DNA from 2 places in the Janthinobacterium sp. GW822-FHT07H11 genome. Region 2 is predicted to be linked to the other one. Evidence: predicted binding sites of a transcription regulator. Region 2 holds the regulator's gene; the other holds the start of a gene.
What was found. Region 2 encodes FliA, which starts transcription of late flagellar genes. Its sites were predicted from a motif close to CTAAAGTTTNNNNNNNNNNNGCCGNTA; they were not measured.
Positions count from the first base shown of each region.

Region 1 (3,400 bases), 2.8 Mb from region 2:
CGTACGCGGCCCACGTCGCTTCGTCGTGGTAGCTGCCGTAGCGCGCGCCATGCCAGCCTTCCTGGTTCTGCCCACGCGGATTCGAGCTGAAAAAGACGCCACCCGGCTTCAGGCACGCGTACAAAGCGCGCAGCACGCCCGGCAAGGCGGCGCTGGGCACGTGGAACAGCACGGCATTGGCGAACACGCCGTCGAAGTGCGCGGCAGGCAGGTCGAGGTCGACGAAATCCTGCTGCCACACGGTGCAGCCGCTGTAGGCGCGCGCCATCTCGACGAAGCGCGCGCTGCCGTCCACGCCCGTGGCATGGTGGCCCAGGGCCGTGAAGGCCTTCAGGTCGCGGCCCGGGCCGCAACCGAGGTCGAGAATCTCCAAAGGCGCGGGCCTGCCGATGGCGGCCAGCAGCGCGCCGATGTTCTGGCTGACGTCGTGGTCGCGCGTGCCTTCGAAAAACTGCTCGGCGCTGGCGTCGTAATGGGCCAGGGTGCGGTCGGTGATGGCGTGGATGGGATCTTGCTGGTCTTGCGCTCGATTCGTCGGCTTCATGCTGCTCCTGTCGGTGATCGCGCATTTTACGGTAGCGGCGCGCAAGCCGCCTGAGCGGCAGCCCGCCTTTCGCTTCGATAGCCGCCTTGCGCCGCAAGGACGGGAAGACGGGCATGGCTTTCCTGTATTGAAATGGCTGAAATCATAGCCTGTTTCCAGCGCCGGACACGCGCGCGAAGTTTTTTGCATGGAGATAAAAAATCGGCATATAGTTTCACGACACTTCCACCGTGCCGCGCGAACGCCAAGGAGATTGCCATGCAACTTGAAGCGCTGTTCCAGCATCCCCATGCCCTGCCTGCCGCGCCGAAAATTGTCGACGAACTGGTGCGCAGCTTCGACAATCCGGCCATTTCCACCGAGGAGATTGCCAACAAGCTGGGCGCAGACCCGGCCCTGAGCGCCAAGCTGCTGCGCCTGGCCAACTCGGCCTATTATCACGTCTCGCGCAGCATCGGCACGGTGGAAGACGCCGTGCTGATGCTCGGTTTTGTGACCGTGCGCACGCTGGTCATCAGCTCGGGCCTGGTCAGCGGCTTCAAGGCCGTGCCAGGATTGAACCTGCCGCAGTTCTGGCGCTACAGCCTGCACAGTGCCGTGTCGGCCCGCTGGATCGCCAGGCAAACGGGCGACAACCAGGACCTGGCGTTCACCATCGGCATGATGCATGCGATCGGCCAGCTGGTGATCCATGCCGCCATGCCGGAGCAAGCCATGCAGCTCGACAAGATCGCCCCGCCGTTCGATGCGCGCCGCCTTGATGCGGAACGGGTATCGCTGGGCTACAGCTATGCGGAAGTGGGCGCGGAACTGGCGCGCCGCTGGAAATTCCCCACCGCCTTTGCCGAAGCCATCGCCGCGTTTCCCGATCCGCTGGCGCGGCCGCCGCTGAACCGCCTGGGCGCCATCGTCCACCTGGCCGCCTGGCGCGCCCGCATCGATGAAAACCACCTGAGCGATGAAGAAATCATCGCCTGCTACCCGAACGCGGTGGCCGGGGCGCTGGGCTTGCCGCCCGCGGCGCTGGTCGACAAAATGCCGCCGCCGGCCGAATTGAGCGCCGGCCTGGAGGAACTGATCAACTGAATGCTCTCGCCCGGTAACGCCATAGCCAGCATCCATGCGGCTTGGCGGGCGATGCCGGCAGGTGAACGCCCGCTTTTGAGATTATTTTCATTTTTTTCAAAAAAACCCTCAAGTTCCCGTGCAGGCCGCCGTTAATCTAGACAGGCGGTAATCCTTTCACTAGCTACGGGTGTGCTCATGACCTCCAACGACGTTCTCTCGATGTATGAAAATATTGCAGGAATGACCAACAAAATGGTCGTGGCCGCACGTTCGAGCGACTGGGACGGTTTGCAGACCCTGGAAAACCAGTGCACCGGCGAAGCTGGCGCCGCCATGGCCGGTGCCGTGCCCGCGCTGTCCGGCACGGCGCGCATGCGCAAGATCGACCTGCTCAAGCAAATCCTGGCAAATGACCGCGAAATCCGCACCATCACCGAGCCGTGGATGACGCAGCTGGCCAAGGTGATGCCGGCGCCGCGCGCCGGCATGTAAGCCTGTTGCCACCAAAATAAAAAAGCGCCATCGGCGCTTTTTTTACGTCTGCCCCGCCGCCGCTTGGCGGTGCCGGCAAGCGGCGGCGGGCGGCGGCGAGAGAGGAATATGGAAGGCGAACCCCAGGTATCTCCTGGCGTCGCCTCGCTGCCGGTTGCATCCGGCGTCCGCGAGCACATCGTCGGCATCGCAGACCGCTTCCAGGCCCAGGCGTTTATGCAACGCTACACCTGTTTGCCGCGCCACACTATCGTTGGTGGCTGCGACAGGCTGGGACTGTTTTGTCAGTAGAGCAAGTCCACTGAGTTAATTATAAAGCCATCTTTGAAAAATAGGCAACGCTATTGGCACATGCGCGCGCATCTTTTTGCAATATCTTTTTTCATGTCAAATGCTAGCGCGAAAATGGCTCCGCCTCGGCCACTGCCACCTCTTCCGGCGCTTCGGTCAGGACGGGGATGCGCTTGCGCCGGAATGGCTTGCGCAGCAAGACCCAGTATTTCGATGGCGCTGCCGTCCCTGGCGCCCGCTTGCGCTTGCGCACGACATACACGGCGGCGGCCGTCAGCAGCAGGAATACGAGCGTGCCGACGCCCAGCCATATCAAGCCGTTGCCGCCCGCCTTCTTCTGCGTCTCCTGCGCCGGCGGGAGCTTGGGCTTGGCATGCGGCGGCCCCGCCACGGCAGCGGCCGCCGCCGGTGCCGCCGGCAGCGCCAGCGCCTTTTGCAGCGCGCCGATCTTGCCCTCCAGTTCGCCCAGCTTTTCATTCAACGCCGCATTTTTCTGGTCCAGCGCCACGCAGGCTTCAGCCTGGGCGGCCGCTTGCGGCGCGCAGGCGGCCGCGGGCACGGCGGCGCGGCGCGGCGGTGGCGCGGGACGGGCCGCAACAGGCGGGCGCGCCACGGCGTCAGCCCGCGGGGCGGCGCGCGGCGCGCTGAAGACGGCGGGCGGACGCAGCATGCCCTCGGCGCGCGCGCGTGCCGCCAGCGCGGCGGCATCCGGCGGCGGCGCCAGTACCACGGGCGCGGGGGGCACGACTGCCTTAGGCGGCGGCGCGGCCGCTGGCGCCGGCGTCAGCCAGAGCGTGGCCAGGCGCACGATGGCGCGACTGCCATTTCCCAACAGTAAGTACAAATGCAGGTGGCCTGCCTGGATCGCCTGCTGCGTACTGACGCGCACATAGCGCCGCCCGCCCCGCTCGAACGCGCTGACAGCCAAGCCCTGCAGGGCCGCATCCATGGCGATGCCGCCGCCCCGGTACACATCGGGCGATGCCAGGCGCACGGGCACGCCGC
Region 1 covers NZ_CM179507.1:1,746,977-1,750,376, reverse strand. Annotated here, with positions in the region: gene AC3RCJ_RS07775 (class I SAM-dependent methyltransferase) at 1-544, opposite strand, end outside; gene AC3RCJ_RS07770 (hypothetical protein) at 543-692, shown strand; gene AC3RCJ_RS07765 (HDOD domain-containing protein) at 803-1,630, shown strand; gene AC3RCJ_RS07760 (flagellar protein FliT) at 1,808-2,104, shown strand; gene AC3RCJ_RS07755 (hypothetical protein) at 2,213-2,395, shown strand; gene AC3RCJ_RS07750 (type IV pilus assembly protein FimV) at 2,499-3,400, opposite strand, start outside.
Region 1: AC3RCJ_RS07760 (flagellar protein FliT) is a predicted target of FliA. The motif match lies at 1,738-1,764, and genes of this name have one in related genera.

Region 2 (3,400 bases):
TCAAGCTCAAGCGCGATACGGCGGCGACCCAGTTTTCCGACGCCGAACTGCCGCTGCTGATGGCGCAGGCGGCCGCCCGCAACAACGAAGCGCGCGGGGTGCATCTTGGCTAATTTCGATTTCGACCAGGCCGAGGGCCTGCGCCGCATGCTGGCCGGGCCGCAGCCGCGCGTGATGACTTTTTTGTCGGCCACGCCGCAGGATGACAAGGGCGCCATGCTGGTCAACCTGGGCGCGTCGCTCGCGCATGCGGGCAATGAAGTGCTGCTGGTGGACGCCAGCGGCGGCAGCGAGGGCGTCGCCGCGCGCCTGGGCCTGGCGCACGGCGCCAGCCTGCTCGACGTGGCGCGCCAGCAGTGCGGCCTGAACCAGGTGATCCACCAGGTGCCGCAGGGCTTCGGCGTGACCCACCTGGGCGCGCGCAACTATCTGATGGATAGCGTCGATTACGCGGGCGAGGATGAATCGCGGCGCCTGGCCAAGACCTTCGAGGTCATGGCGCGCCAGAGCGGCATCGTGCTGGTCGACGGCGTCGTGGCCGAGCAGGGCGCCTGCTTTCCCGTGCCGCTGATGGCCTCGGCCGACATCGTGGTGCAGGTGTCCAATAGCGCCACCTCGATCAAGGCGGCGTATTGCCTGATCAAGCGCCTGAACCAGGAACTGGGACGGCGCCCGTTTGGAATTCTTGTTACCGGCGCTTCCGAATCCGAGGCAAAAGTGGTATACGATAATATGGCACAGGCGGCAAGCCGCTACCTGGCCGTGAAACTGACCTCGATGGGGTCCGTGCCGGCCGACGAGTACCTGCACCGCGCGGCGCGGCTGGGGCGCAGCGTGGTCGATGCCTTCCCGCTGGCGGGCGCATCGGTGGCGTTTCGCGGACTGGCCGAGCGGCTGGTGCGTTCGGCGGCGCCCGTGCTGGGCAGCACCTTGTATCAGACGGGGAGTGCACACCATTTCAGCGCCTGAATTCATCATCAGCACACGATAAGCAGATAAGATAACAAGCAGCCTATGTACACGGTCAAAGGGAAATCGAACAAGGACTATTTGCTGACGGAGCACATTCCGCTGGTGAAGCGTCTGGCGCACCATATGAAGGCGAAATTGCCGCCTTCGGTCGAGGTCGATGACCTGATCCAGGCCGGCATGATCGGCCTGCTCGATGCCATCACGCGCTACGAAGAAACGCATGGCGCGCAGTTCGAGACCTATGCCGTGCTGCGCATCCGCGGCGCCATGCTCGACGAACTGCGCACCAGCGACTGGCTGCCGCGCAGCATGCGCCAGAACATGCGCAAGATCGAAGAGGCGATGAGCACCCTGCAGCAGCGCCTGGGCCACCCGCCGACGGAGTCGGAAGTGGCCAAGCTGCTCAAGATGTCGCTGTCCGATTACCAGGAAATGCTGGGCGAGGGCGGCGGCCACCAGCTGGTGTACTACGAAGATTTTCATGACCCGGACGGCAATGACAGCTTCCTCGACCGCCATTGCGTGGATGAAGACAGCGACCCCTTGCGTTCCCTGCTCGATACCGATTTCCGGCAGTCCGTGATCGATGCCATCGATGCGCTGCCGCCACGCGAGAAAATACTCATGGGCCTGTACTACGAAGAAGAGCTGAACCTGAAGGAGATCGGCGCGGTGATGGGCGTTTCCGAATCGCGCGTCTCGCAGCTGCATACCCAGGCCGTCGCGCGCCTGCGCGCAACCTTGAGGGAGCAGGCGTGGACTGGTCCAGCGTAATCGGGCTGGCGCTGGCGCTGGCGGGCCTCCTGGTCGGCCAGGCACTCGAGGGCGGCAAGATGGCCTCCCTGCTGCAGCCGGCCGCCTTCGCCATCGTCATCGTCGGCACCTTCGGCGCCGTGCTGCTGCAGACGCGGCTGCGTACTTTTGTCCGCGGCCTGGAAATGCTGCGCTGGGTCTTCCTGCCGCCGCCCGACACGCGCGCCGCGCTGGCGCGCGACATCGGCGCCTGGAGCCTGACGGCGCGCCGCGACGGCCCGCTGGCGCTCGAGCGCCTGATGGAAAACACGGCCGACCGCTTCAGCGCGAAGGGACTGAGAATGATTGTCGACGGCATCGCGCCCGACAAGCTGCGCCAGCTGCTCGACGTGGAAATCTCCGCCTACGAGATGGCCGAGCGCCAGGCCGTCAAGGTGTGGGAGTCGGCGGCCGGCTATTCGCCCACCATCGGCATCCTGGGCGCCGTGCTGGGCTTGATACACGTCATGGAAAACCTCACCGACCCCAGTAAACTGGGCGGCGGCATCGCCGTGGCCTTCGTTTCGACGATCTATGGCGTGGGCCTGGCCAACCTGCTGTTCCTGCCGGTGGCCAATAAACTCAAGGCCATCGTCTCGCGCCGCGTGGTGCAGTATGAAATCACGGCCGCGGTCCTGTACGACATCGCCACCGGCGACCATACGCGCATCATCGAAGAGCGCGTATCGAGCCTGCTGCACGAGCACTGAGCATGATGCGGCGCGCGCGCAGGAAGTATGACGAAGACCCGGACAACCAGGACCGCTGGCTGATCTCGTACGCCGACTTCATCACCCTGCTGTTCGCGTTTTTCGTCGTCATGTATGCGATTTCGCAAGTCAACGAGGGCAAGTACCGCGTCTTCCAGAGCGCCATCGGCCAGGCATTCAGCCTGGAAAAGGGCGCGCCGCCCATCATCATGGAAGCGCCGCAAGCCATTGCCTTGCCGAACCCCGCCCTGAAGCGCCGCACGGAAGCCATCCGCCGCGAGCGCGAGCACATGACGCGCCTGGCGCAGGACCTCACATCCACCCTGGCGCCGCTGGTCAAGGAGGGCAAGGTGCGCGTGACGCAGACGAGCCGCGGCGTGAGCGTCGAAATCAACGCCAGCGTGCTGTTCGATCCGGGCGCGGCCGGCCTGACGATGGAGTCGGACCAGGCCCTGCGCGCCGTGGCCGTGCTGCTCAAGGACGACACGCACGACGTGCAGGTGGAAGGGCATACGGACGTCCAGCCGATCAGCAATTCGAACTTCGCCTCGAACTGGGAGCTGTCTGCCGCGCGCGCCAGCGCCGTGGTGCGCCTGTTCATCGCCAGCGGCGTGCAGGCGTCGCGCCTGACGGCCGTCGGCCACGCCGACAATATCCCCGTCGCGCCCAACGCCACGCCGGAGGGGCGCGCGCGCAACCGCCGCGTCGCCGTGACGATCCTGTCGGGCATTCCGGAAACGGTGACGGAAGTGCCGACGCCGCCGCCCGCCGCGCCGCCCGCGCCGGCAAACTGACTGGCGGGGTCTGGCCCCGGCATTGCTTGGTACAATCGCGGCCTTTCCCTTTTTATCTCTCCATCATGAAAAGCAGTTCCCAGGGCGGCCTTGTGTATTCCACCGAAACGGGCCGCATGTGCCCCGCGTGCC
Region 2 covers NZ_CM179507.1:5,344,852-5,348,251, reverse strand. Annotated here, with positions in the region: gene flhF (flagellar biosynthesis GTPase FlhF) at 1-113, shown strand, start outside; gene AC3RCJ_RS23580 (MinD/ParA family ATP-binding protein) at 106-969, shown strand; gene AC3RCJ_RS23575 (RNA polymerase sigma factor FliA) at 1,015-1,746, shown strand; gene AC3RCJ_RS23570 (flagellar motor protein) at 1,728-2,474, shown strand; gene motD (flagellar motor protein MotD) at 2,480-3,268, shown strand; gene AC3RCJ_RS23560 (translation initiation factor Sui1) at 3,334-3,400, shown strand, end outside.